DNA from 2 places in the Agromyces binzhouensis genome. Region 2 is predicted to be linked to the other one. Evidence: predicted binding sites of a transcription regulator. Region 2 holds the regulator's gene; the other holds the start of a gene.
The links. Region 2 encodes LexA, which represses DNA repair genes until DNA is damaged. Its sites were predicted from a motif close to TCGAACANNTGTTCGA; they were not measured.
Positions count from the first base shown of each region.

Region 1: uvrA (excinuclease ABC subunit UvrA) is a predicted target of LexA. The motif match lies at 4,896-4,911, and genes of this name have one in related genera.

Region 1 covers NZ_JBHXVJ010000006.1:52,824-67,233, forward strand. Annotated here, with positions in the region: gene uvrC (excinuclease ABC subunit UvrC) at 1-1,946, opposite strand, end outside; gene uvrA (excinuclease ABC subunit UvrA) at 1,949-4,840, opposite strand; gene uvrB (excinuclease ABC subunit UvrB) at 4,952-7,015, opposite strand; gene coaE (dephospho-CoA kinase) at 7,083-7,700, opposite strand; gene rpsA (30S ribosomal protein S1) at 7,849-9,297, opposite strand; gene ACFVHK_RS11515 (DUF885 domain-containing protein) at 9,526-11,190, opposite strand; gene polA (DNA polymerase I) at 11,281-13,968, opposite strand; gene ppsA (phosphoenolpyruvate synthase) at 14,022-14,410, opposite strand, start outside.
Region 2 covers NZ_JBHXVJ010000002.1:398,677-413,086, reverse strand. Annotated here, with positions in the region: gene ACFVHK_RS05645 (histidinol-phosphate transaminase) at 1-440, opposite strand, end outside; gene ACFVHK_RS05640 (LysM peptidoglycan-binding domain-containing protein) at 502-882, opposite strand; gene lexA (transcriptional repressor LexA) at 1,154-1,831, shown strand; gene metE (5-methyltetrahydropteroyltriglutamate--homocysteine S-methyltransferase) at 1,934-4,273, opposite strand; gene ACFVHK_RS05625 (methylenetetrahydrofolate reductase) at 4,270-5,262, opposite strand; gene hflX (GTPase HflX) at 5,513-7,039, opposite strand; gene ACFVHK_RS05615 (class I SAM-dependent methyltransferase) at 7,083-7,694, shown strand; gene dapF (diaminopimelate epimerase) at 7,747-8,628, opposite strand; gene miaA (tRNA (adenosine(37)-N6)-dimethylallyltransferase MiaA) at 8,657-9,577, opposite strand; gene miaB (tRNA (N6-isopentenyl adenosine(37)-C2)-methylthiotransferase MiaB) at 9,579-11,165, opposite strand; gene ACFVHK_RS05595 (regulatory protein RecX) at 11,209-11,829, opposite strand; gene recA (recombinase RecA) at 11,843-12,910, opposite strand; gene ACFVHK_RS05585 (DUF3046 domain-containing protein) at 13,179-13,415, opposite strand; gene ACFVHK_RS05580 (helix-turn-helix domain-containing protein) at 13,480-13,794, opposite strand; gene ACFVHK_RS05575 (tripartite tricarboxylate transporter permease) at 13,941-14,410, opposite strand, start outside.

The DNA of each region.
Region 1 (14,410 bases), on a different contig from region 2:
GCGGAGCGGTGCGATCCCTCCAGGTGCGAGCGGATCGCCGATGCGAGGCTCGGGCCGATGCCCGGGACCTCGGCGATCGCCGCCTCGTCGGCCCCGCGGAGACGCGCGACCGAGCCGAAGTGCTTGAGCAGCGCCTTGACACGGGCGGGGCCGAGCCCGGGAACCTCGGAGAGGACCGTCGTGATGTCGCGCTTGCGGCGCTGCCGCTGGTGGGTGATCGCGAAGCGATGCGCCTCGTCGCGGATGCGCTGGAAGAGGAAGAGTGCGTCGCTGTTGCGGGGAAGGATCACCGGGTAGTCGGAATCCGGGGTCCAGATCTCCTCGAGGCGCTTGGCGATGCCGCAGAGGTAGACGCCGCCGACCCCGGACTCGCGGAGGGCCCGCTCGGCCGCGGCGACCTGCGGCTGCCCTCCGTCGACGACGAGCAGGTTCGGCCGGTACGCGAACTTGGCGCGACGCGGCGAAACCACGGCCTCGCCGTCGTCGACGGGCGGGTCGAGCGCCTCCGCGCCGTCGCCGCCGACCGGGGCGTCGGCCGCGGCATCCGCCCCGTTCGCGTCATCGGGTGATGCGAGGTACGCGAGACGACGCGTGAGCACCTGCTGGATCGAGTCGGTGTCGTCGGTGGTGCTCGGGATCGTGAAGCGACGGTACTCGTCCTTGCGCGGCAGTCCGTCCTCGAAGACGACCATCGACGCGACGACGTTCGTGCCGCTCAGGTGCGAGACGTCGAAGCACTCGATGCGAAGCGGCGCATCGGCCATGCCGAGCGCTTCCTGGATGTCCTCGAGCGCACGGGAGCGCGCCGTGAAGTCGGCGCTCCGCCGCGTCTTGTACAGCATGAGCGTCTGGCGTGCGTTCTGGGTCGCCGTGTCGAGGAGCGCCGCCTTGTCGCCCCGGCGGGCGGCACGCAGACGCACCTTCCGGCTGCCGAGCGCCGCGAGCCAGCCCTCGAGCGCCTCGGCGTCGTCGGGCAGCGCCGGGACGACGACCTCTGCCGGCGGACGGATGTCATCGCCGTACGCGTTCTGCACCACCGAGTCGACGAGATCGCCGAGGCTCATGTCGAGCTCGGTGTCGACCGTCCAGGAACGCACGCCCCGGATCCGGCCGCCGCGGACCATGAAGAGGTGCACAGCCGCCGCCAGCTCGTCGTGGTCGATGCCGAACACGTCGACGTCCACGTGTTCGCGCAGGACGACCGCGCTCTTCTCGAAGAACGACTCCGCCGCCTGCAACTCGTCGCGCCGTCGCGCCGCGGTCTCGTAGTCCTGCACCGCCGCGGCGGCCCGCATCTGCTGCGTGAGGTCGGTGATGATGCGGCGGTCCTGGTTCTGCATGAACGCCACGAACCGGTCGACGTTCGCCCGATGCTCCGCGATCGTGACCCGACCCGAGCACGGGCCGAAGCACCGCCCGATCTGGCCGGCGAAGCAGGGCTTGCCGGTCTGGATCGCCCTCTTGTAGTCGGAGTCCTTGCAGGTGCGGATCGGGAAGAGCTTCAGGAGCAGGTCCAGCGTCTCGTTGACCGCCCACACCTTCGGGTACGGGCCGAAGTACCTGGCACCGGGGATACCGCGGCGCCGGGTGACGATCGCGCGCGGCGCCTCGTCGGCGAGCGTCACCGCGAGGTACGGGTACGACTTGTCGTCGCGGTACTTGACGTTGAACGGCGGATCGAACTCCTTGATCCACGTGTACTCGAGCTGGAGCGCCTCGATGTCGTTGCCGACCACGGTCCACTCGACCGACGCCGCGGTCGTGACCATGCGGCGGGTGCGCTCGTGGAGGGTGTGCAGCGGGGCGAAGTAGTTCGACAGCCGGGCGCGGAGGTTCATGGCCTTGCCGACGTAGAGCACGCGTCGGTCGGCGTCGCGGAACCGGTAGACGCCCGGACGGGTCGGGATCTCCCCCGGCCGCGGACGGTACGGGACGGTGTCGGCCATGTTCAGCTGGCGGCGACCGCCGGGCCGGCGGCGGCCTCGAAGATCTCGCGCAGGAAGTACCCCGTGTGGCTCTCGTGGACCTCGGCGACCTGCTCCGGCGTGCCCGTCGCGACGACCTGGCCACCGCCCGACCCGCCCTCCGGCCCGAGGTCGATGATCCAGTCGGCGGACTTGATGACGTCGAGGCTGTGCTCGATGACGATGACGGTGTTGCCCTTCTCGACGAGCTTGCCGAGCACCTTCAGGAGCTTCCGCACGTCTTCGAAGTGCAGGCCGGTCGTGGGCTCGTCGAGCACGTACACGCTGCGCCCGTTCGACCGGCGCTGGAGCTCCGTGGCGAGCTTCACCCGCTGCGCCTCGCCGCCGGAGAGCGTCGTCGCGCTCTGACCGAGCTGCACGTAGCCCAGGCCGACGTCGACGAGCGTCTTGAGGTAGCGGTGGATCGCCGAGATCGGCTCGAAGAACTCGGCCGCCTCGCTGATCGGCATCTCGAGCACCTCGGCGATGTTCCGGCCCTTGTAGTGCACCTGCAGCGTCTCGCGGTTGTAGCGCTTGCCGCCGCAGACCTCGCACGCGACGTACACGTCGGGGAGGAAGTTCATCTCGATCTTGATCGTGCCGTCACCCGAGCACGCCTCGCAGCGGCCGCCCTTGACGTTGAAGCTGAACCGGCCCGGCAGGTAGCCGCGGGCCTTGGCCTCGGCGGTCTCGGAGAACAGCGTGCGGATGCGGTCGAAGACGCCCGTGTAGGTCGCCGGGTTCGATCGCGGGGTGCGGCCGATCGGGGCCTGGTCGACGTGGACCACCTTGTCGAGGTGCTCGAGGCCGCTGACCCGACGATGCTTGCCGGGGACCTTGCGCGCCCCGTTCAGTCGATTGGCGAGCACCCGGTACAGGATGTCGTTCACGAGCGACGACTTGCCCGACCCGCTCACGCCCGTGACCGCCGTGAAGGTCCCGAGCGGGAACTCGACGTCGACGCCGCGGAGATTGTTCGCCTGTGCTCCCTCGACCCGGATCACCCGCGAGGGATCGACCGGACGACGCGTCGGCGGGATCGGGATCTCCTTGCGCCCGGCGAGGTAGTCGCCGGTGAGCGACTCGGTGTTCTTCATCAGGTCGGCATAGCTGCCGCTGTGCACGACCGTGCCGCCGTGCACGCCCGCCCCGGGTCCGATGTCGACGATCCAGTCGGCCGTGCGGATCGTGTCCTCGTCATGCTCGACGACGATCAGCGTGTTGCCGAGGTCGCGGAGGGCGACGAGGGTGTCGATCAGCCTGCGGTTGTCTCGCTGGTGCAGGCCGATGCTCGGCTCGTCGAGCACGTACAGCACGCCCGTGAGACCCGACCCGATCTGGGTCGCGAGCCGGATGCGCTGCGCCTCGCCGCCGGAGAGGGTGCCCGCGGCCCGGGCGAGGTCGAGGTAGCTGAGCCCGACGCGGATGAGGAAGTCGAGTCGGAGCTTGATCTCGCGGAGCACCTGCGCCGCGATCGCCTGCTCGCGGTCGGTCAGCTCGAGGCGGTCCATGAACGCGCGCGCGTCGTGCAGGCTGAGTCGGCACACGTCGGCGATCGAGGCGTCGTGGACGAGGACCGCGAGCACCTCGGGCTTCAGCCGGTCGCCGCGGCACACCGGGCAGGGGATCTCGCGGAGGTACTCGGCCCAGCGCGCGCGCTGCACGTCGGTCTCGGCCTGGAGGTACTGGCGTTCGATGTAGGGCACGACCCCCTCGAAGCCCGAGGTGTAGCTCATCTCGCGCCCGTACCGGTTGCGCCAGCGCACTCGCACCTCGAAGTTGTCGCCGCGCAGGACCGCGTGGCGGGCGTCTGCGTCGAGGTCCTCCCACGGCGTGTCGAGCGAGAAGCCGAGGTCGCGAGCCAGTCCGTCGAGGAGCTTCTCGTAGTAGTTGTAGAGGCTCTTGCCCTGCGAGGTCCACGGCAGGATCACGCCCTCGGCGATGCTGAGCGTCGGGTCGCCGAGAAGGAGCTCCTCGTCGACCGACATGCGCGTGCCGAGCCCGGAGCACTCGGGGCACGCACCGAAGGGCGCGTTGAACGAGAAGGTCCGCGGCTCGATCTCGGTGAGCGCGATCGGGTGCTGGTTGGGGCAGCTGAGCTTCTCGGAGAACGTCTGCCACGCGGCATCGCCCTCGCGGTCGACGTAGTTCACCTGGACCACGCCGTCGGTCAGCCGCAGGGCCGTCTCGAGCGAATCGGTGAGTCGACCCAGGAGGTCATCGGATGCCACGAGCCGATCGATCACGACGGAGATGTCGTGCTTGACCTGCTTCTTCAGCTTCGGAGCCTCGTCGAGGCGGATCAGCTCGCCGTCGACGACCGCGCGGGAGTACCCCTGCCCGGAGAGCTCGCGGAAGAGGTCGACGAACTCGCCCTTCTTCTGCGAGACGACGGGGCTCAGCACCTGGAACCGAGTGCCGGTCTCGAGCTCCATCAGTCGATCCGCGATCTGCTGCACGGTCTGGCGCTGGATCCGCTCGCCGCAGACCGGGCAGTGCGGCACGCCGATGCGCGCCCAGAGCAGTCGCATGTAGTCGTAGATCTCGGTGATCGTGCCGACCGTCGATCGCGGATTGCGGTTCGTCGACTTCTGGTCGATCGAGACCGCCGGGCTCAGGCCCTCGATGAAGTCGACGTCGGGCCGATCGACCTGGCCGAGGAACTGCCGCGCGTACGCGGAGAGCGACTCGACGTATCGACGCTGGCCCTCGGCGAAGATCGTGTCGAATGCGAGCGACGACTTGCCCGAGCCCGAGAGACCGGTGAACACGACCATCGCATCCCGTGGGATCTCGACATCGACGTCGCGCAGGTTGTGGACGCGTGCCCCGCGGACACTCAGGCGCGAATGGGCATCGAGACGTGAAACTGGCACCCTACGAGTCTACGAACGGCCTCCGACACCGACGCCGCGCGTGCACCTGCTGAGAGCGAACACACGTTCGATCGACGGGTCGACTCGGCGCTCCGGCCCCGGCGCGGCAGGTCAGCCGAGGTGCCCCGCCTTCTCCATCTGGCGGAGTTCCCGCTTCAGCTCGGAGACCTCGTCGCGCAGTCGTGCGGCGAGCTCGAACTTCAGCTCGCCGGCGGCCTCGAGCATCTGGTCGTTGAGGTCGCGGATGAGCTCCTCGAGGTCGTTCGCCCCCGCAGCGGCGATGCCATCGCGCTTGATCGGCACCGGCGAGGTCTTCCGCCCGTCGCGACCGGCGAGGAGCGCGGCCGTGTCGGCCTCCTCCCGCGCGAGCACCTCGGTGATGTCGGCGATCCGCTTGCGGAGCGGCGTCGGGTCGATCGCGTTGACGCGGTTGTACTCGAGCTGCTTGTCGCGACGCCGATTGGTCTCCTCGATCGCGAGCTGCATCGAGTCGGTCATCACGTCGGCGTACATGTGGACCTGGCCCGAGACGTTGCGTGCCGCGCGCCCGATCGTCTGGATGAGCGAGGTCGAGGAGCGCAGGAACCCCTCCTTGTCGGCGTCGAGGATCGCGACGAGCGAGACCTCGGGCAGGTCGAGTCCCTCGCGGAGGAGGTTGATGCCCACGAGCACGTCGTAGACGCCCGCCCGCAGCTCGGTCAGCAGCTCGACGCGGCGGAGCGTGTCGACGTCGGAGTGGAGGTAGCGCACGCGGACGCCCGCCTCGGTGAGGAAGTCGGTGAGCTCCTCCGCCATGCGCTTGGTGAGCGTCGTGACGAGCACGCGCTCGTCGCGCTCGGCGCGCGCCCGGATCTCCTCGAGCAGGTCGTCGATCTGCCCCTTCGTGGGCTTCACGACGATCTCGGGGTCGACGAGACCGGTCGGACGGATGATCTGCTCGACCACGCCGTCGGCGATGCCCATCTCGTACCGGCCGGGCGTCGCCGACAGGTACACGGTCTGCCCGACGCGGTCCTTGAACTCGTCCCACTTCAACGGCCGGTTGTCGAGTGCGCTCGGCAGGCGGAACCCGTGCTCGACCAGCGTGCGCTTGCGCGAGGCGTCGCCCTCGTACATCGCGCCGATCTGCGGCACGGTCACGTGCGACTCGTCGATCACGACCAGGAGGTCGTCGGGGAAGTAGTCGAGGAGGCAGTGCGGCGCCTCGCCCGGCGCCCGCCCGTCGATGTGCCGCGAGTAGTTCTCGATGCCCGAGCAGAAGCCGATCTGCTCCATCATCTCGAGGTCGAACGTCGTCCGCATGCGCAGTCGCTGCGCCTCGAGCAGCTTGCCCTCGCGTTCGAGCTCCTGGAGTCGTTCGTCGAGCTCGTCGCGGATCGTCCCGATGGCCCGCTGCATGACGTCGACGCTCGCCACGTAGTGCGAGGCCGGGAACACGGGCACCGCGTCGAGCTTCGCCACGACGGTTCCCGTGAGCGGATGCAGGCTGTGCAGCGCCTCGACCTCGTCGCCGAACATCTCGATCCGGATCGCGTGCTCCTCGTAGACCGGGATGATCTCGATCGTGTCGCCGCGCACGCGGAAGGTGCCCCGTGAGAAGTCGACGTCGTTGCGCTGGTACTGCATCGACACGAACTTCCGGATGAGCCAGTCGCGGTCGACGCGCTGGCCGACCTGCAGCGGCATCATCGCGCTGAGGTACTCCTCGGGCGTGCCGAGGCCGTAGATGCACGAGACGGTCGACACCACGACCACGTCGCGGCGACTGAGCAGCGAGTTCGTCGTCGAGTGCCGGAGCCGCTCGACCTCGGCGTTGATCGAGGAGTCCTTCTCGATGAACGTGTCCGTCTGCGGCACGTACGCCTCGGGCTGGTAGTAGTCGTAGTACGAGACGAAGTACTCGACCGCGTTGTTCGGCATGAGCTCGCGGAACTCGTTGGCGAGCTGGGCCGCGAGGGTCTTGTTGTGGGCGAGCACGAGCGTCGGCCGCTGCACCTGTTCGATCAACCACGCCGTCGTCGCGGACTTGCCGGTGCCGGTCGCGCCGAGCAGCACCACGTCGGTCTCGCCGGCGTTGATCCGGGCCGCCAGGTCGGCGATCGCCTTCGGCTGGTCTCCGCTCGGGGCGTAGTCGCTGACGACCTCGAACGGGCGCACGGAACGGGTGGACTGCATGGATTCCAGTCTAGGTTCGGCAACCGACACCGCGGCCCGAGAAGGCCCGACCCCCGCGCCGACCGGCTCAGCCGTGGTTCGCGTGCCGTGTTCGCTCGATGTCCACCCACAGGGCATCGGCCTGGCTCATGGTGTGCGCGATCGTGCCCCCGGTGTCGATGACGACATCCGCCACGGCACGTCGTTCGGCATCACCGACCTGCGCGTCGACGCGGGCCTCCGCCTGGATCGGATCGAGGCCGCGCTCCTCCACGAGGCGCTTGACCTGTGCGCGCTTCGGCGCGCTCGTGACGACCACGAGGTCGAACGGATGGTCGACCTGGGCCTCGACGAGGAGTGGGACGTCGTACACGATCACCGCGTCGGGGTCCTCCTGCTCGGCCTTGGCGATGAGTCTCCCGGACAGCTCTCGCACCGCCGGGTGCACGATCGCGTTCAGCCGCGTGCGCGCCTCGTCATCGCCGAACACGATCTCGCCGAGCCGCTGACGATCGAGGGTGCCGTCCGAACGGAGCACGTCCTCGCCGAACTCGTCGACGATCGCCTGAAGACACGTCGTTCCCGGCTCGACCACGCGTCGGGCGAGCTGGTCCGCGTCGAGGTGGATGGCGCCGTGCTCGACGAGCCGGCGCGCAACAGTGGACTTGCCCGACGCGATGCCGCCGGTGAGGCCGATCAGATACACACGCCCACTCTATTGGTGACGGTGCTCCTCCCGGACACGGGACCTCCCGGACACGGGAGGCGGAACAGGTCGGAACGCCGGAAGGCCGGCCCCCGAGGGGACCGGCCTTCCGTATGCCGTTCGAACAGCGCGAGGCTGTGCGATGCGACTAGTTGCTCGAGAGCTTCTCGCGCAGCGCCGCCAGCGAGGCGTCGTCGGCGAGGGTGCCCGCACCGGCGGTCTCGCTCGAGAACGACGAGGCGCCCGCCGAGAACGAGTCGTCCGAAGCCTGCGCCGTGAGCGAGGCCGCGACCTGCTTCTTGTGCGCCTCCCAGCGAGCCTGGGCGGCAGCGTACTCCTGCTCCCACTTCTCGCGCTGGGCCTCGAAGCCCTCGCGCCACTCGTTGGTCTCCGGGTCGAAGCCCTCGGGGTACTTGTAGTTGCCCTGCTCGTCGTACTCGGTGAGCATGCCGTAGAGCGCCGGGTCGAACTCGGTGCCCTCGGGGTCGACGCCCTCGTTCGCCTGCTTGAGCGACAGCGAGATGCGGCGACGCTCGAGGTCGATGTCGATGACCTTGACGAAGACCTCTTCGCCGACCGACACGACCTGCTCGGCGAGCTCGACGTGACGGCCCGACAGCTCCGAGATGTGCACGAGGCCCTCGATGCCGTCCGCGACGCGGACGAACGCGCCGAACGGGACGAGCTTCGTGACCTTGCCCGGGGTGACCTGGCCGATCGCGTGCGTGCGCGCGAAGACCTGCCACGGGTCCTCCTGGGTCGCCTTCAGCGACAGCGAGACGCGCTCGCGGTCGAGCTCGACGGAGAGCACCTCGACGGTGACCTCCTGGCCGACCTCGACGACCTCGGACGCGTGCTCGATGTGCTTCCACGAGAGCTCCGAGACGTGGACGAGACCGTCGACGCCACCGAGGTCGACGAACGCACCGAAGTTGACGATCGACGAGATGACACCCTTGCGGATCTGGCCCGGGTGGAGGTTCTGCAGGAAGGTCGAGCGCGACTCGGACTGGGTCTGCTCGAGGAGGGCGCGACGCGACAGGACCACGTTGTTGCGGTTCTTGTCGAGCTCGAGGATCTTCGCCTCGATCTCCTGGCCGAGGTACGGCGTGAGGTCGCGGACGCGGCGCAGCTCGATGAGCGAGGCCGGGAGGAAGCCGCGGAGGCCGATGTCGACGATGAGGCCGCCCTTGACGACCTCGATGACCGAGCCGGTGACGACGCCGTCGTTCTCCTTGATCTTCTCCACGTCGCCCCACGCGCGCTCGTACTGCGCGCGCTTCTTCGACAGGATCAGACGGCCTTCCTTGTCCTCCTTCTGGAGAACGAGGGCCTCGACGGAGTCGCCGACCTCGACGACCTCGCTGGGGTCGACGTCGTGCTTGATGGAAAGTTCGCGGGAGGGGATGACACCCTCCGTCTTGTAGCCGACGTCGAGGAGGACCTCGTCGCGGTCGATCTTCACGACGGTGCCCTCGATGAGGTCGCCGTCGTTGAAGAACTTGAGCGTCTTCTCGACCGCGGCGAGGAAATCGTCAGCAGATCCGATGTCGTTGATCGCGACCTGCTTGGGCGCCTTGGTCGTTGCGGTTGTCATGTAGTGGATGCTCCGAATGGACAATATCGGGCCCGACGCGGAAAGAGCGTTGTCTTTGGTGGTCCGCGACGGGCAGGCGGACAGGATTGTCACACGAGTGACAGTCCATCCTAGCCGTGCGCGGAGGCATGCGGCAACCCGGGCGTGTCGTGGACCGCCGCTCCACGACCTTCGGACGGGCGGCGGACGCCGCACCCGGGCGCGGCGCGCAGTCCGACGCGCGCGCGTTCAGGCCGCCAGCGCCGCCCTCAACGTGTCGAGGCCGACGCCGCCGAGCGAGAGCGCCCGCCGGTGGAACGCGCGGATGTCGAAGGCCGCGCCCTCTCGCCGGCGCACGTCATCGCGCAGCCGCTCCCAGATCCGCTGCCCGACCTTGTACGACGGCGCCTGCCCGGGCCAGCCCAGGTAGCGGTGCACTTCGAAGCGCACGAACTCCGGAGGCATGTTGACGTTCCGCCCCATGAAGTCGAATGCGTACTCCCCCGTCCAGGCCCCTTCGCCGTCGGGACGCTGCTTGCCGAGGTGCACGCCGATGTCGAGCACGACGCGCGCGGCGCGCATGCGCTGCCCGTCGAGCATTCCGAGCCGGTCGGCCGGATCGTCGAGGTATCCGAGGTCCTGCATGAGCCGCTCCGCGTAGAGCGCCCACCCCTCTGCGTGCCCCGACGTGCCCGCGAGCTGTCGCCGCCAGGTGTTCAGCGAGCCGCGGTTCACGACCGCCTGGCCGATCTGGAGGTGGTGGCCCGGGACGCCCTCGTGGTAGACCGTGGTCTTCTCTCGCCAGGTGTCGAACTCCGTGACGCCCTCCGGGACCGACCACCACATCCGTCCGGGACGCGTGAAGTCGTCGCTCGGACCCGTGTAGTAGATGCCGCCCTCCTGCGTGGGCGCGATGCGGCACTCGAGTGCGCGGATCTCCTCGGGGATGTCGAACTGGGTGGCCCCGAGCTCCGCGACGGCGCGGTCGCTCGTCTCCTGCATCCACCGCCGCAGCGCCTCGGTGCCGACCAGCTTGCGCGCCGGATCCGCTTCGAGGTGCGCGACGGCCTCCTCGACGCTCGCCCCCGGCAGGATCTCGTCCGCGACGGCCTCCTGCTCCGCGACCATGCGCGCGAGCTCCTCGATGCCCCACTCGTACGTCTCGTCGAGGTCGACGACCGCACCGAGGAAGTGGCGCGACCGGAGCGAGTAGACCTCCCGGCCGACGGCGTCCTCCGAGCCCGCCCTCGGGGCGAGTTCACCCTCCAGGAATTCCGCGAGGCGACCGTAGGCGGATGCCGCGGCCGCGGCTCCGGCGTCGAGGTCGCGCCGCAACGGCTCCCCCGCGGCCTCGCCGGCCCCGCCGACGAGCATGGCGAAGAACCCGTCGGGCCGTGCGTGCCGGCGTGCCTGCACCGCGACCTCGCGCACCTGGCGGACGGCGGGGACGACTCCGCGCTCGATTCCGAGGCGCAGGGTCTCGACGTACCCCTCGATCGCGTCGGGGACCGCCGACAACCTCGTCGCGATCCGCACCCAGTCCGCCTCCGCCGTCCGAGGCATGAGGTCGAAGACCTCGCGGATCTCCTGGGCCGGGCTCGCGATGACGTTGAGGTCGCGCAGGTGCAGGCCGGCGGCGTCCGCCTCGAGCTCGAGCCCGAGTTCGGCGCCGAGGTCGGCGACCGTGATCCGGTCGACGTCGTCGGCGATCGCCGCCGACTCCAGCGCGGCTCGTGCCGTCCGCACGGCCTCGATGCGCGCGTCGTGACCGCCAGGCGAGAAGTCGGGGAGCCGGTGGTCCTCGTCGGTACGGCCGATGTACGTGCCGACCGTGGGGTTCAGCTCGACGAGCGTGTCGACCCACTCCTCCGCGATGCGATCGATGGGGGTGGGAGTGCGGACTGCGGTGACCATGACGGCGAGCCTAGACGAGCGGACGCTGCGGCCGCGAAGCCGTGAGCCGGCCTCGCGTCCGGGCACTCGCGGTCGTCGAGCCCCGGGCGTTCAGTGCGCCGCGTCCTCCCAGTCACGACCCCGGCCGACCTGCACGTCGAGCGGCACGAGCAGGTCGGCCGCATGCGACATCCGGTCGTGCACGAGCGCCTCGAGCTCGTCGCCCTCGCCCTCCGCCACCTCGAAGATGAGCTCGTCGTGCACCTGCATGAGCATGCGCGAGCGCAGGTCGCGGGCACGCAGCTCGCCCTCGACGCCGATCATCGCGAACTTCATGATGTCTGCGGCCGAGCCCTGGATCGGGGCGTTGAGCGCCGCACGCTCGGCGTTCTCGCGAAGCACCCGGTTGGGACTGTTGAGGTCGGGGAACGGACGGCGTCGACCGAAGATCGTCTCGGTGTAGCCGTCGAGCTTGGCCTGCGCGACGACGCCGCGGAGGTAGTCGCGGACCGCGCCGAACCGCTCGAAGTAGTCCTTCATGAGCTGCGTCGCCTCGGCGCGGTCGATGCGCAGCTGCTTCGAGAGGCCGAAGGCGCTGAGGCCGTACGCGAGGCCGTACGACATGGCCTTGACCTTGGTCCGCATGACCGGCGTGACGTCGGCCGGGTCGACGTCGAAGATCCGCGCACCCACGAAGCGGTGCAGGTCCTCCCCGGAGTGGAAGGCCTCGATCAGGCCCGGGTCCTGCGAGAGGTGCGCCATGATCCGCATCTCGATCTGCGAGTAGTCGGCCGTGAGCAGCTCGACGTACTCCGGACCGTGCGTGAACGCGGCGCGGATGCGCCGGCCCTCCTCGGTGCGGACGGGGATGTTCTGGAGGTTGGGATCGGTCGACGAGATGCGGCCGGTCGTGGTGCCCACCTGCACGTAGCTGGTGTGGACGCGGCCGTCGGACTGGATCGACTTGTCGAGCGTCTCGACGATCTGCCGGAGCTTCGTCGCGTCGCGGTGTTCGAGCAGGAGCCCGAGGAACGGGTGCGGGTTCGTCTCCTGGAGGTCGGCGAGCGCCCCCGCATCGGTCGAGTAGCCGGTCTTGGTGGCCCGGGTCTTCGGCATGCCGAGCTGGTCGAACAGCACCTCCTGGAGCTGCTTCGGCGAACCGAGGTTCACCTCGCGGCCGATCACGTCGTACGCCGACTGCGCGAGCGCCGCGGCCCGGTCCCCGAGCTGGCTCGACAGCTCCGCGAGCTTCGCGTGCTCGACCGTGACCCCGCGGAGCTCCATCTCGGCGAGGACGCCGACGATCGGGATCTCGATGTCGGCGAGGACGCGACGCGACCCCTCGGAGAGCGCCGCCAGGACGTGCGGCGCGACGCGCAGCGAGTACCACGCGAACTCCGGCGCGCCGGCCGTGCTGTCGGCGTCGGGCACCAGCTGCGACGGGTCGGCCATCGGAACGGTCTCGCCGAGGTACCGGGTGACGAGGTCGACGAGGTCCTTCTCCGCCAGGCTCGGACGCACGAGCCACCCGGCGATCAGCGTGTCGACGACGAGGCCGTCGAACGCGAGGCCCGAGCGGCGCAGGGCCTTGAGCTGCGGCTTGGCGTCGGTCATCACCTTCGGGTCCGCACCGGCCAGCCACGCCTCGAACGGGGCGAGGTCGGGCTCGCCCGCCGCCCAGTCGAGCCGCACGCTCTCGGTCGTGCTCGCGATGCCCGCGCCGATCACCCGGCCGTCGAGGACCTCGAGGCTGAGCCCGAGGCCCGCCGGCTCGGCCGCGGTCGACCGCGCGAGCCAGTCGGCCAGTTCGTCGCCGCGCAGCGCCTGCGGTACCGGCGCCACCGCCGCGGGCTCCGCCTCGGCGGACAGGGCGGCGGTGCCGTCGGCCGTCAGCCCGTTCGACTCGGCCGCCATCTTGGTGACGCGATCGAGCAGCGTCTTGAACTCGAGCCGGTCGAACAGCTCGCGCACGGCCGCCTCGTCCATCGGCCTGGCCGCGAGGTCGGGGATCTCGACGTCGAGCTCGAGGTCGCGCACGAGGCGGTTGAGGCGTCGGTTGCGGATCGCGTTCTCGCGCTCGCGTCGCAGGTTGTCGCCGACCACGCCCTTGATCTCGTCGATGTGCTCGAGGATGCCGTCGAGGCTGCCGTAGAGGCCCAGCCACTTGACCGCGGTCTTCTCGCCGACCTTCGTGATGCCGGGCAGGTTGTCACTGGTCTCGCCGACGAGCGCCGCGACCTCGGGGTACTGCTCGGGCCGCACGCCGTATCGCTCGACGACCGCCTCGGCGTCGTAGCGCTTCAGCTGCGACACCCCCTGCACGTTCGGGTACAGGAGGGTCACGTCATCGTCGACGAGCTGGATCGTGTCGCGGTCGCCCGAGACGACGAGCACGTCGAATCCCTCGGCCGCGCCGCGCGTGGCGAGGGTGGCGAGGATGTCGTCGGCCTCGTAGTCCTCCTTCTCGAGCACCGCGATCCGCATGGCGCGCAGCGCCTCCTTGAGGAGGCCGATCTGGCCCTTGAACTCCTGCGGCGTCTCGCTGCGGTTCGCCTTGTACTCGGTGTACTCGCGCGTGCGGAACGACTGCCGCGACGTGTCGAAGGCGACCGCCAGGTGGGTCGGCTTCTCGTTCCGCAGCAGCATGAGCAGCATCGACAGGAAGCCGTGGATGGCGTTCGTGTGCTGCCCGTCGCGGGTGCTGAAGCTGTCGACCGGGAGGGCGTAGAACGCGCGGTAGGCCAGCGAATGGCCATCGACGACGAGCAGGGTGGGCTTCACGGGGGTGGGGTCGGGCACCCGACAAGACTACAAGCGGGCACCGACACGACCGGGCCCGCGCCCGGCCCCGGTCAGCCCGCCGGTGCACCCCGCGCGGCGTCGAGGAGGATGCGCCGCTCCGCGGCCGCCACCACCCGTCGAGTGCGGTCCGCGGCATCCGGGTTGACCGAGATCGAGTCGATGCCGAACCGCACGAGGTGCTCGGCGAACGCCGGATCGTTCGACGGAGCCTGGCCGCACAGGGACGACGTGATCCCCGACCTGCGGCACGCGCCGATGATCCGCTCGATCGCGTCCAGCACCGCCGCGTCGGACTCGTCGAACAGCTCGGCGCAGATCTCCGAGTCGCGGTCGACGCCCAGCATCAGCTGCGTGAGGTCGTTCGAGCCGATCGAGACGCCGTCGATCCCCAGTGCCGCGTACTCGGGGATGCGGTACGCGATCGACGGCACCTCGGCCA
Region 2 (14,410 bases):
GCGGTCTCGGGCGAGAGCTCGAAGTCGCCGTCGCGGTCGGCGGCGATCCACCCGGTGCCGGTACCCGACGAGAGGAGGCCGTACATGGAGTAGGTGGGCCCGAAGCCGAGCGCGGTGCGGCCCGGTCCGCCGAAGGCCTGCAGCACGTGCTGCAGGACCTCGTTCGAGCCGTTCGCCGCCCAGAGCTGCTCCGGCACGAGGTCGTGGCCGAGGTACCGCGCGAGCGCGGTGCGCAGTTCGGTGAACTCGCGGTCGGGGTACCGGTTCAGGCCGATGATCGCGGCCGCCACGCGCGCGACGATGTCGTGCGCGACGTCCTCGGGGATCGGATGCGTGTTCTCGTTCACGTTGAGCGCGACCGGCACGTGCTTCTGCGGGGCGCCGTACGGGGACTTGCCGCGCAGATCGTCGCGGATGGGCAGGTCGTCGAGACTCGTCACCGATCAATGCTATCCGCGCGCCTCGTCGTGTTTCGCGGCGCCGGAGCACGGCGGGTGACGGCTACCCGACGGCGGGGAGGACGAGTTGCTGGCCGGGCTGCACGACGGCGTCGTCGAGGCCGTTCAGTCGCATGATCTCGTAGATCACGTCGCGCGGATCGGACGACGGAGCGATCGTCTCGGCGATGCCCCACAGTGTGTCGCCCGCACCGACCTCGACGGTCTCGAACGTCATCGCGGAGGCACCGCCGTCGATCCCGGCGACCGCGCCACCGCTCGAGAGCACGCCGACCAGGACGCCGAGCACCAACGGGAGCGCAGCCAGACCCGTGACGACGACGCGACCGCGCCTGGTGAGCCTCAGCCGGGCGCGCGGGGTCGTCGACCCGAACGCGGGCATCGTCGGCGCCGCACTCGCGGCCCCCATCACCACTGCACTCATTCCGCACCTCCCGGGCTTCCAGCTGCGCATCCGACCCTCGGCCGGGAGGGCCGGATGCGAAGCTGTGTTCCGAATATATCTTCGAACAATCGAAGCTGCAAGCACCGGAGGGTGGGATTTCCGGCCCGGATTCCGCGACACACTCGAACGGATGTTTGTCGCGCGCGTGCGAGGCGGATACAGTTTCGAATGTCCGACGACAGTCGAACACCGACCACCGACATCCGGGCCGACGCGGTCCCGACGAGAGGCGAGGCACGTGAGCATCGACATCGACCAGGCACGCGGCGCGGGCGGCCGGTCGCGTCGGCGCAAGACGCTGAGTCCGAAGCAGCTCGCGATCCTCGAGGTCATCCGCGGCTCGGTCTCCGACCGCGGGTACCCGCCGAGCATGCGCGAGATCGGCGACGCCGTCGGACTCTCCTCGCTCTCGAGCGTCACGCACCAGCTGAACCAGCTCGAGCTCGCCGGCTACCTGCGGCGCGACCCGAACCGTCCCCGTGCGCTCGAGATCCTCATCGACGTCCCCGGGGCGGAGCAGCGCGCGGCATCGGTCGAACCCGCGCCGGTCGGCGATGCGGCCATGGTCCCCATGGTGGGCCGCATCGCCGCAGGCGTGCCCATCACGGCCGAGCAGCAGATCGAGGAGGTCTTCCCGCTTCCCCGCCAGCTCGTGGGCAAGGGCGAGCTGTTCATCCTGAAGGTCGTCGGCGACTCGATGATCGACGCCGCGATCTGCGACGGCGACTGGGTCGTCGTCCGCTCGCAGAAGACGGCCGAGAACGGCGAGATCGTCGCGGCGATGCTCGACGGCGAGGCCACCGTCAAGGTCTTCCGCCAGCGCGACGGCCACACCTGGCTGCTCCCCCGCAACTCGGCCTTCGAGCCCATCCTCGGCGACGAGTCCGAGGTGCTCGGCAAGGTCGTCGCGGTGCTCCGCACGGTCTAGCCGCCCCCGCGCGAGCACTCGCGAAGACCGGTCGTCCCGCCACCGGCGACGGACGGCGGATGCCGCGGGCTCCCCCGCGGCATCCGCCGTCGCGCACGCTCGTCAGGCCGTCGGGACCGCGACCCCCTCGCGGACCGAGCGCGTCGCCTCGACGATGTTCGCGAGCGAGGCGACCGTCTCGTCGTAGCCGCGCGTCTTCAGCCCGCAGTCGGGGTTCACCCAGAGCCGGCCGGCGGGCACGCCGTCGACCGCGCGCTCGAGGAGCGAGCGCACCTCCTCGACGCTCGGCACGCGCGGCGAGTGGATGTCGTAGACGCCCGGCCCGACGCCGTGGTCGAACCCGCTCGCCGCGAGGTCGCCGACGACCTCCATACGGCTGCGCGCCGCCTCGATCGAGGTCACGTCGGCGTCGAGCTCGCGGATCGCGTCGATCACGACGCCGAACTCCGAGTAGCAGAGGTGCGTGTGCACCTGCGTCGCCGGCGCCGCGCCGCCCGTGGCGAGTCGGAAGGACCCCACCGACCAGTCGAGGTACGCGGGCTGGTCGGCGCGCTTCAGCGGCAGCAGTTCGCGGAGCGCGGGCTCGTCGACCTGGATGACGCGGATCCCGGCCGCCTCGAGGTCGCCGATCTCGTCGCGCAGGGCGAGCGCGACCTGGCGGGCCGTGTCGCCGAGCGGCTGGTCGTCGCGCACGAACGACCACGCGAGGATCGTGACCGGCCCCGTGAGCATGCCCTTGACGGGCTTCTCCGAGAGCGACTGGGCGTACGTCGACCACTCGACGGTCATCGGCGCAGGGCGCGACACGTCGCCCCAGAGGATCGACGGACGCGTGCACCGCGAGCCGTACGACTGCACCCAACCGTGCTGCGTGACCGCGAAGCCGTCGAGCAGCTCGGCGAAGTACTGCACCATGTCGTTGCGCTCGGGCTCGCCGTGCACGAGCACGTCCAGGCCCAGCTCCTCCTGCAGCCTGATGACGCGCGCGATCTCCTCGCGCATCAGCTCGCGGTAGGCGGCATCCGTCAGCTCGCCCTTCACGAGTCGCGCGCGGGCTCGGCGGATGTCGGCGGTCTGCGGGAACGAGCCGATCGTGGTCGTCGGGAGGGCGGGCAGCGCGAGGTCCTCCTGCGCGGCCACGCGGGCGTCGTAGGGGGCGCGCGCGAACGCGGTGGCGTCGAGTGCGTCCAGACGGGCCCGCACCGCGGGCACGCGCACGCCCGGCGCCGCGGCGCGGTCGGCGAGGGCTGCGGATGCCGCGTCGAGGTCGGCCGCGATCGCGTCGCGCCCCTCGGCCAGGCCGCGCGCGAGCGCAGCGACCTGGGCGACCTTCTGGTCGGCGAAGGCGAGCCAGCTCACGAGGCGCGCATCGAGCGCGCGCTCCTCGTCGACGTCGTGCGGCACGTGCAGGAGCGAGGTCGACGTGGAGACGGCGACCGAGCCCGAGACGGAGCGAAGCGCCTCGGCACGCGCGAACGCGTGGGCGAGGTCGCCCCTCCAGATGTTGTGGCCGTCGACGACGCCGGCGACGAGGGTCTTGGCGGCGAGCGCCTCCTCGGTCACCGGGTCGAGCTGCGCGGGCACGTCGCCGCGGACGAGGTCGAACCCGATCGCCTCGACGGGGGTGGCCGCGAGCACGGGCAGCGCCTCTGCGAGGTCGCCGTACGGCGCGGCGACGAAGATCGCCGGGCGAGCGTCGACCGCGCCGAGCGCGTCGTAGGCCTCCGCGACCGCCTCGAGCACGCGCTCGCGCGGCTCGTCGAGGCTCTCGCTCACGAGCCCCGGCTCGTCGAGCTGCACCCACTCTGCGCCGGCCGCCGCGAGCTGGGCGAGGAGCGTGCGGTAGACCGGCACGAGGTCGGCGAGGCGGTCGAGCGGCCGGAAGCCCTCGGGCGCGCCATCCGCCGCCTTCGCCAGCAGGAGGAACGTGACGGGTCCGACGAGGACCGGACGCGTGACGAACCCGGCCGCGCGCGCCTCGCGGACCTGCGCGACGAGTGCGTCGGCGTGCGCGGTGAACGCGGTGTCGGGACCGATCTCGGGCACGAGGTAGTGGTAGTTCGAGTCGAACCACTTCGTCATCTCGAGCGGCGCGTCGGCACCCTCGCCGCGGGCGACGGTGAAGTACCCGGCCAGGTCGAGCCGGCCGTCCTCGCCGAGCAGGCGCTCGAACCGCGCGGGGATCGCGCCGACCGCGACCGCGGCGTCGAGCACCTGGTCGTAGTACGAGAAGGACTCGGGGATCGCCGAGTCGGTGCGGCCGAGCCCGAGCCCGGCGAGTCGCTCGCGCGTCGCGGCCCGAAGGGCCGCCGCGGTGCGCTCGAGCTCGGCGGAGTCGATCCGGCCGGCCCAGAACGCCTCGACGGCGTGCTTGAGCTCACGTCGGCGCCCGATGCGCGGGTAGCCGAGGATCGTTCCGGTGGGGAAGGCGGGTGCGGTCATCGTTCTCTCGTGTTCCTCTCGGTGCCCGCATGGGCGTGGGCGGTGGCGAGGCCGAGCCGGTCGAGCACGGCGAGCACGGCCTCGTGGCGGTTGAAGGTGTACAGATGGAGTCCGGGGGCGCCGCCGTCGAGCACGCCGGCCGCCAGGTCCGCGGCGTATCCGACGCCGAGCTCGAACTGGGCGTCGGCGTCGGGCTCGATCTCGAGGTCGATCGCGAGCGCGGCGGGCGCGGGCACGCCGGTGAGCTGCTCGAGCCGGGCGAGCCGCGCGGGCGTGGTCACGGGCATGATGCCCGGGAGGATCGGGATCGTCACGCCGCCGGCCCGGGCCCGTTGCACGAAGGCCAGGTAGTCGTCGGCGTGCCAGAAGAGCTGCGTGATCGCGAGGTTCGCTCCTGCGACCTCCTTCGCGAGCAGCACGTCGACGTCCTGGTTCGACCCGCGCGAACGCGGATGGCCGGTCGGGAAGGCCGCCACGGCGACGCGCTCCGGACGGGGACGCTCGCGGATCGCGGTGACCCCGGGCATGCCCGGGATCCGCGACTGACCGAACGGCTCGCGTTCCTCCTGGACGCGGTGGATCAGCTGCACGAGCTCGGCGGCGCTGTGCAGGTCGCCGATCGCGTCCTCCGCATCAGCGGCTCCGGCCGGCGGGTCGCCGCGGAGCGCGAGGAAGCTCGTGATGCCCGCGTCGAGGAACTCTCGGACGAGGCGGTTCGCCTCGGCGTGGCTCGATCCGACGCAGGTCAGGTGCGCCATCGGCTCGACGCTCGTGTGCTCGAGCATGTACCGCAGCACCGTGAGCGAGCGGTCGCGGCTCGAGCCGCCCGCTCCGAACGTCACCGAGATGAACGCGGGGTCGACCTCGGCGAGCCGGTCGATGGTGCGGCCGAGCGCGATCGCCGCGGCGTCCGTGCGCGGCGGGAACAGCTCGAACGAGATCGGCACGCGCGGCCGGGCGGCGACGCCGTCGGGCTCGGTTCCGGTCATGTCGCTCCAGGTGGCGAGCAGTTCCGAGGAGGTCGAGTGCACGGCACGCCGCGCCCGACCTGCCGGAACGGCAGGTGGGTCTCGCGGGCGGGTGCCGGGCTCGGCGGTCGCTCCAGGCGGGCGGCATCCGGCCGCTCGCCACGATCAGGTGCGACGATACGCCGGGTCGGGGGCATCCGCTCCCGGTGTTACGACGAGTGACTCGACGGCCGTGCCGCGAGTCGCGGCACCCGGCAGGGCCGAGCGGATGCTACGCGAGCGCCGCGACGCGGAACTCCTCCAGCTGTGCGGCCTGCTCGGGCGACGCCAACGCGCGGATGCGCGTCCCGTCCTCGAGGTACTCGGTGGAGAGCACGCGGCCGGTCTCGTGCAGCGCGGAGACGATGTCGCCCCGCTCGTAGGGCACGAGGAGGTCGACCTCGACAGCAGGGTCGGGCAGCATGCGCCCGATCGCGGCGAGCACCTCGGCGACGCCCTCGCCGGTGCGCGCCGAGGCGAACACGGCGTTCGGCTCGAGCCCCTGCAGGACCAGCCGGTCCTCGGGCGTCACGAGGTCGGCCTTGTTGAAGACGACGAGCTCGGGGATGTCGCGGGCGCCGACCTCGCCGATGACGTCGCGCACGGTCGCGATCTGCTGGGCGGGGTCGGGGTGCGCGGCGTCGACGACGTGCACGATCAGGTCGGCGTCGCCGACCTCCTCGAGCGTCGACCGGAACGCCTCGACGAGCTGGTGCGGGAGGTTGCGCACGAAGCCGACCGTGTCGGCGATCGTGTAGACACGACCGTCGGCTGTCGTGTTGCGGCGCACGGTCGCATCGAGCGTGGCGAAGAGCGCGTTCTCGACCAGCACGCCCGCGCCCGTGATGCGGTTGAGCAGGCTCGACTTGCCCGCGTTGGTGTAGCCCGCGATCGCGACCGACGGAACGGCGTTGCGCTTGCGGTTCGCGCGCTTGGCGTCGCGCGCGGGCTTCATGCCGACGATCTGCCGACGGAGCCTCGCCATCCGGGTGTGGATGCGGCGGCGGTCCAGCTCGATCTTCGTCTCACCGGGACCGCGCGAGCCCATGCCCGCACCTGCGCCGCCGACCTGGCCACCGGCCTGGCGGGACATCGACTCGCCCCAGCCGCGCAGGCGCGGAAGGAGGTACTCGAGCTGCGCGAGCTCGACCTGCGCCTTGCCCTCACGGCTCTTGGCGTGCTGGCTGAAGATGTCCAGGATCACGGCGGTGCGGTCGATCACCTTCACCTTGACCGCGTCCTCCAGCGCACGACGCTGGCTCGGGGCGAGCTCGGTGTCGGCGACCACGGTGTCCGCACCGAGCGCGGCGACCACGTGCCGGAGCTCCTCGGTCTTGCCGCGGCCGAGGTAGGTGCTGGGGTCGGGGTGCGGACGGCGCTGCAGGACTCCGTCGAGCACGCGCGCACCGGCCGTCTCGGCGAGGGCGGCGAGCTCGCGGAGCGAGTTCTCGGCGTCCTCGAGCGACCCCTGCGGGTAGACGCCGATGAGCACGACGTTCTCGAGTCGCAGCTGCCGGTACTCGACCTCGGTGACGTCCTCGAGCTCGGTCGAGAGGCCGCCGACGCGGCGGAGCGCCGCGCGCGCCTCGCGATCGTACTGCTCGCCGTCGAAGCCGTCGTCGTCGTGCCCGGCGAGCCCGGCGCGCTGGATGGACGAGGCGTCGGACCCGCCGAACCGGGACACACCCGCCCGGGCGTCGGCGCTGCGCAGCACGCGCTCGACCGCGTCGTCGTGGGTCTCGGGTGCCGCGTCATTCATCGTGTCAAGCCTACTTCCGTTCGCCTGCGATAGGTTTCCCCGTATGCCGCAGGAGCACTACTTCTCGTCCAAGCCCGCCGACCGGGCGGCGCTCCGGACCGTCCCGGTGCGACTCGCCGGCCGCGACGTCGAGGTGCAGACCGCCGGGGGCGTCTTCAGCCCCGACCACGTCGACCTCGGCACCCGCGTCCTCCTCGACGAGGTCCCGAAGGCTCCCGCCGCCGGACACCTGCTCGACCTCGGCGCCGGCTGGGGCCCGATCGCACTCACGCTCGGACTGCAGTCGCCGGATGCCACGGTGTGGGCCGTCGACGTGAACGAGCGTGCACTCGACCTCGTCCGCCGGAACGTCCGGCGCCTCGGACTCCACAACGTCAACGCCGTGAGTCCCGCGGATGTTCCCGACGACCTGCGATTCTCCGTGATCTGGTCGAATCCGCCCATCCGGATCGGCAAGGCCGAGCTGCACGCGCTGCTGCGCCGATGGCTGCCCCGCCTCGACGCCGGCGCCACGGCGTGGCTCGTCGTGCAGAAGAACCTCGGCGCCGACTCGCTGCAGCGCTGGCTCGGCGAGGAGTTCGGCGACGGATGGACCGTCGGGCGGGCCGCGACCTCGAAGGGCTTCCGCGTGCTCACGGTGACGCGCGACGCCTGACGGCGACCCCGCGACTCCGCCGCGCGCGATCCGAGCCGCCGCGCCATCCGGCTCAGGCCAGCGCGAGCACCCCGTCGAAGACGAGTTCGCCCGGCCCGGAGAGCAGCACGTGCTCACCGTCGGGACGCGACTCCATGCGCACGCCGAGCACGCCCCCCGGCACCTGGACGACCCACGTGTCGGGGGCGTGCTCGCCGGCCCAGTGGCGGACGGCGAGCGCCGCGGCGACCGCACCCGTGCCGCACGAGAGCGTCTCGCCCGACCCGCGCTCGTGCACGCGCATGCGGATCCTCCCGCGACCGTTCTCGACGAGCGGCTCCGCGGGGACGACGAACTCGACGTTCGCGCCGGCCTGCGGCTGCGGTTCGAGGATCGGCAGGTAGGCCAGGTCGAGCCCGTCCAGTTCGTCGTCGTCGGCGAGGGCCACCACGACGTGCGGATTGCCGACGTCGATGCCCAGGCCGGGGCGCGCGACGGGCAGGTTCTTGGCGCGCACCAGCGGCTCTCCGCCGTCGAGGCGCCACACGCCGAGGTCGGCCTCGAATCCGGCGCCGGTCACGCGGACCCGACGGACTCCCGCTCGGGTGCCGATCGCGATCCACTCGTCGCCCGAGGGCGCGACGTGCCCCTGGTCGACGAGGTAGCGCACGAACACCCTGATGCCGTTGCCGCACATCTCCGAGACGCTGCCGTCCGCGTTCCAGTAGTCCATGAACCACGTCGCCTGCGGGTCCTCCGCGAGCGCGCCGGCGCCGTCGGCCAGCCGGTCCGAGCGGACGGCCCGGATCACGCCGTCGGCGCCGACGCCGAAGCGCCGGTCGCACACCGCCGCGATCTGCGTGGGCGAGAGTTCGTGTTCGCCCTCGGGGTCGCTGAACAGCACGAAGTCGTTGCCCGTGCCCTGGCCCTTGGTGAAGCGCAGATCGAACGCCATCGCACCAGTCTAGGGAGCGCGCGGCGCCTCAGACGCCGCGCGCCAGCCTCGCCACCCCTGCGGCGAAGGCCGCCGGGTCGCCGGCATCGACGACCGATGCCGCGGCGTACCGCTTGAACCAGCCGACCTGCCGTCGGGCGTAGGTCCGCGTGAGCGCCTGCGTCTCCGCGATCGCGTCGGCCTCCGTCATCCGGCCCTGCAGCTGCGCGAGCGCCTGCGCGTAGCCGATCGCCTTGCGCGCGGTCACGCCGCGTTCGAGGCCCGCCGGAACGAGGCTGCGCACCTCGTCGAGGAGCCCGCCCGCCCACATGCCCGCGGCGCGGGCGTCGAGTCGCGCGACGAGCTCGGCCCGGTCGGCACGCAGGTGCACGATGCGGTGCGGCCGCCAGGGCACGGGTTCGTCCGGCAGGCGCGCGGCCTTCGGCTCGCCGGTGAGCTCGATGACCTCCAACGCGCGGACGATCCGTCGGCCGTTCTGCGGGTCGACGCCCGCGGCCGTCTCGGCGTCGAGCTCGCGCAGCCGGCGATGCATGAGGCCCGGACCGATCTCCTCGAGCTCGGCCTCGAGGCGCGAGCGGATCGCGGCGTCCGTCCCGGGGAAGCGGAGGTCGTGGATGACGCTCGAGACGTACAGCCCGGACCCTCCGGTGAGGAGTGCGACGCCACCGCGCGACGCGATCTCGTCGATGACGCGGCGGGCATCGGCCTGGTACGCGGCGACGGATGCCTCGTCGGTGACGTCGAGCACATCGAGCAGGTGATGCGGGACGCCCTCGCGCTCGTCCTCCGAGAGCTTGGCGGTGCCGATGTCCATGCCCCGGTAGAGCTGCATGGCGTCGGCGTTGACGACCTCGGCGACGCCGCCCGCGGCGGCGATCGCGTGCGCGACATCGAGCGCGAAGCGCGACTTGCCGGTGCCCGTGGCGCCGACGACCGCGATCAGCGTCACGTCAGCGCTGGCCGTCGGCGGGGTCGTAGATCGGCATGGTGCCGACGCCCGGGCTGGTGAGCGGCTCGCCGCCGATGCGCAGCGAGGGCAGCCCGAGCGAGACGCGCCCGGGGGTCGAGGCCGCGGCTCCGGGCGCCGCGGGCACGCCGCAGCTCTCGGCCTGCGCCCGGTCCCACGCGTCGCCCGCGCGCGTCCGCCGGATGCGCAGCGGCGCTCCGTCGATCGAGTCGGCGAGCAGGTGGAACGGCGCGGCCTGGGTGATCTCGACCGAGACGACGTCGCCGGGTCGCGGGAGGTCGGACCCCGCGGGCACCTCGAAGTGCACGAGGCGGCTGTCTTCCGCGCGGCCGCTCATGCGGTGGGTCTCGGAGTCCTTCTTGCCCTCGCCGGTCGAGACCAGCACCTCGACGGCGGTACCGACGAGCTTCCGGTTCTCCTCCCATGAGACGCGCTCCTGCAGGGCGATGAGGCGCTCGTAGCGCTCCTGCACGACCTCCTTCGGCACCTGGTCCTCCATGGTCGCCGCGGGCGTACCGGGCCGGATGGAATACTGGAACGTGAACGCCGAGGCGAAGCGTGCGGCCTCGACGACGCGGAGGGTCTCCTGGAAGTCCTCCTCGGTCTCGCCGGGGAACCCGACGATGATGTCGGTCGTGATCGCGGCGTTCGGGATCTTCGCGCGCACGCGATCGAGGATGCCGAGGAACTTCTCCGAGCGGTAGGAGCGGCGCATGGCCTTGAGGATGCGGTCGGAGCCGGACTGGAGCGGCATGTGCAGCTGGGGCATCACGTTCGGCGTCTCGGCCATCGCGTCGATGACGTCGTCGGTGAACGCGGCGGGGTGCGGGCTCGTGAAGCGGATACGCTCGAGCCCGTCGACCTCGCCTGCCGCGCGCAGCAGCTTGCCGAACGCCTGGCGGTCGCCGAACTCGACTCCGTAGGAGTTCACGTTCTGGCCGAGGAGGGTCACCTCGATGGCCCCGTCGTCGACCAGCGCCTGCACCTCGGCGAGGATGTCGCCCGGCCGCCGGTCCTTCTCCTTGCCGCGGAGCGCGGGCACGATGCAGAACGTGCAGGTGTTGTTGCACCCGACCGAGATGGACACCCAGCCGGAGTAGGTCGAGTCTCGCTTCGTCGGCAGGGTCGAGGGGAAGACCTCGAGCGCATCGAGGATCTCGAGCTGGGCCTCGTCGTTGTGACGAGCGCGTTCGAGCAGGCTCGGCAGCGACCCCATGTTGTGCGTGCCGAAGACGACGTCGACCCATGGGGCCTTCTCGAGGATGACGTTCTTGTCCTTCTGGGCGAGGCAGCCGCCGACCGCGATCTGCATGCCCGCGTGGCGACGCTTCACGCCGGCGAGGTGGCCGAGGTTGCCGTAGAGCTTGTTGTCGGCGTTCTCGCGCACCGCGCACGTGTTGATCACGACGACATCGGGCTCCGCGCCGTCGGCGGGCACGTACCCGGCGGCCTCGAGCGAACCGCTGAGTCGCTCCGAATCGTGGACGTTCATCTGGCACCCGAAGGTGCGGACCTCGTAGGTGCGGGGCGCGTCCGAATCGGCGGCGACGGGGTCCCCGGTCGCGGGCATCGCCTCGTGAATGGTGCTCATGATCGCACCAGTCTACGATCCGTCATTCGGCGTCGTCGCCGTCGAGTGCGGCGGCGACCGCGCGCCGGACGAGGTCGCTGCCGTAGCCGCGCCGCATGAGGAATGCGGACAGCCGACGCTCGGCGACCCGACGCTCGAGCCCGCCCAGCTGTCGCGCCCGGCGCTCGGCGATGAGGAGCGCATGCTCGAACTCCACGTCGGGATCGAGCGTGTCGATCGCCTCGCGGGCGAGCTCGTCCTCGATGCCCCGGCGGCCGAGCTCGTGCAGCACCGCGCCGCTCCCGCGCCCTCGCCGGACGCCGTGGCTGTGCACCAACTGCTCGGCGAGCCGGCGGTCGTCGAGGTAGCCGAGCCGCGCGTACCGCTCGATCCACTCCTCGACCTCGCCCTCGTCGAGCCCGTGCTCGATGAGGATCGCCCGCACCTCCGACACCGACAGCGAGGAACGCCGAAGGCGCGAGACGATCAGCCGGTCGATGCGGTCGTCCCGCTCGAGGCCCGTCTCGTCGACTCCGTCGCCCGCATCCGCCGGGGGACGCTGTCGCTCGGCCACGCCGTGGGCGGCACCCTCGGATCCCTCCGACGGCGCCGCCCACGGCAGGTAGGTGACCGGCGCGAGTCGCTCGTTCCCCTGCTCCGTCATCGGATCCGCCCGCTCAGGCGCCCTTGCGCTTCGACGCGATCGACTCGACGTTCGCCGGCGCCGCAGCTGCCGGAGCACCGGCGGCCTGGCCGATGCCGAGCTTCGCGAGGATCTTCTTCTCGATGTCGGCGGCGATGTCGGGGTTCTGCAGGAGGAAGTTTCGGGCGTTCTCCTTGCCCTGGCCGAGCTGGTCGCCGTCGTACGTGTACCAGGCGCCGGACTTCTTCACGATGCCCTGATCGACGCCGTAATCGATGAGGCTGCCCTCGCGCGAGATGCCAACGCCGTAGAGGATGTCGAACTCGGCCTGCTTGAACGGCGGGGCCATCTTGTTCTTCACGACCTTCACGCGCGTGCGGTTGCCGACTGCGTCGGACCCGTCCTTCAGCGTCTCGATGCGACGGATGTCGAGCCGCACCGATGCGTAGAACTTCAGCGCCTTGCCACCCGCAGTGGTCTCGGGGCTGCCGAAGAACACGCCGATCTTCTCGCGGAGCTGGTTGATGAAGATCGCCGTCGTCTTGGTCTGGTTGAGCCCACCGGTGAGCTTGCGCAGGGCCTGCGACATGAGTCGTGCCTGGAGACCGACGTGCGAGTCGCCCATCTCGCCCTCGATCTCGGCCCGAGGCACGAGCGCCGCCACCGAGTCGATGACGACGAGGTCGATCGAACCCGAGCGGATCAGCATGTCGGCGATCTCGAGCGCCTGCTCACCCGTGTCGGGCTGCGAGACGAGCAGCGAGTCGATGTCGACGCCGAGCTTCTTCGCGTAGTCGGGGTCGAGTGCGTGCTCCGCGTCGATGAACGCCGCGATGCCGCCAGCGCGCTGCACGTTCGCGATCGCGTGGAGCGTCAGGGTCGTCTTGCCGGAGGACTCCGGCCCGTAGATCTCGATGATGCGGCCGCGCGGCAGGCCGCCGACGCCGAGCGCGACATCGAGTGCGATGGAACCGGTGGGGATGACCTCGACCGGTGCGCGCTCCTCACTGCCGAGGCGCATCACCGATCCCTTGCCGAACTGGCGGTCGATCTGGGCGAGTGCGGTCTCGAGGGCCTTCTCGCGGTCTGCGGGTGATGGCATCGGTGCTCCTTCGGGGTGAATGACGGCTGCCTCTAGGCTGTCGTTCCGCGTGCCAGGCCGTGACCCGGCACGTCTCGCGACAAGGCGGTTGCGGTGTGTTCCGACGCCTCCGACCGTATGGTCGGCCACCGACATCCGTCGCCCGAGAGCGCTCGGCTGTGGATGGCTGCGTCATCCCTCCTGCTGTTGAGGAGCCTAACGCAGCATCCGAACGCATGTTCGATGCGCGCCCCGGCGTGTCGAACGCGTCTTCGGGCGCTTCAGCCGCCTATCGCGAGGCCCGCTCGCCCGGGTCCGGACGACCGACGCCGTGGCGACGCGCCTCCGGGACATCCGTCGCCTCGCAGAGCGCGAACCAGACGTCGCGCGGAGCCGCGCCCGCGGCCAGCGCCTCGCGCGCGGTGCGGTTGCCGAGCCCGACGAGCACGACGTCGTTCACGACGACCTCCCCGTACCCCGGGCCGAACTCCTGCTCGACCGCCAGCGCGAACTCGCTGCGTTTCACCGATGGACCTCCGGACGTGCGAACGGCCGGTCACGAGGACCGGCCGTTCGAGTGGATCTGTGGATCAGCGGACCATCATGTCCGCGTCGAACTCCGCCACCAGCTCGTCGGGGAGGCTGTCGGGCACCGACGGGGCGTTGAGCCCCTCGAGCACCGCGATGCGGTCGCCGACCTCGTGCATGATCACGGAGATGGGAGTGTCGAGCGCGTCCGCGACGGACGCGAGGATCTCGCTCGAGGCCTCCTTCTGGCCGCGCTCCACCTCGCTGAGGTAGCCGAGCGCGACGCTCGCCTTGCTGGCGACCTGGCGGAGGGTCCGGCCCTTCTGCAGGCGGAAGTCCCTCAGCACGTCGCCGATCTCCTGTCGAACCAGAACCATCGGAACCTCCCTCGTCTCACCTGCGACCCTCGACCGGGGCCGGTACGGGGAGGTCAGTCTAGCGCCTCTTCCCGTTCACCGAGCCTACCCGTGGTCACTGGTGTTTTGCTCTGAACCCGACAGCTGTAACAGGGAGTTCACGCGACCTATTCCCTCGTCTCCGGACCGTGGGACCCACGATCGGGCCCGGATGCCGCGGGCGCCTCGACCGCCGGCAGGGCACCGGTCGGGACGAGCACCGGTGCCGACTCCAGCCGCGCACGGCGACGCTTCAACCAGACGCCGATCACGACGATGACTGCGAGCGTGGCGTACGCCACGATCGCGAACGGGCTGTGGACGAGGTACAGGAGGTCCCCCTGGCTGATCGCCATCGACTTGCGCAGCTGCTCCTCGGCCATCGGTCCGAGGATCCCGCCGACGACCATCGGCGCGACCGGATAGCCGTATCGGCGCATGAGGAACCCGACGAGCCCGACGGCCAGGAGCGTCACGGTGTCGATGACGTTGAAGTGCAGGGCGTAGGCCCCGAGACCCGCGAACGCGAGGATGCCTCCGTAGAGGTAGGGGCGCGGGATGCGGAGCACCTTGACCCACATGCCCACGAGCGGGAGGT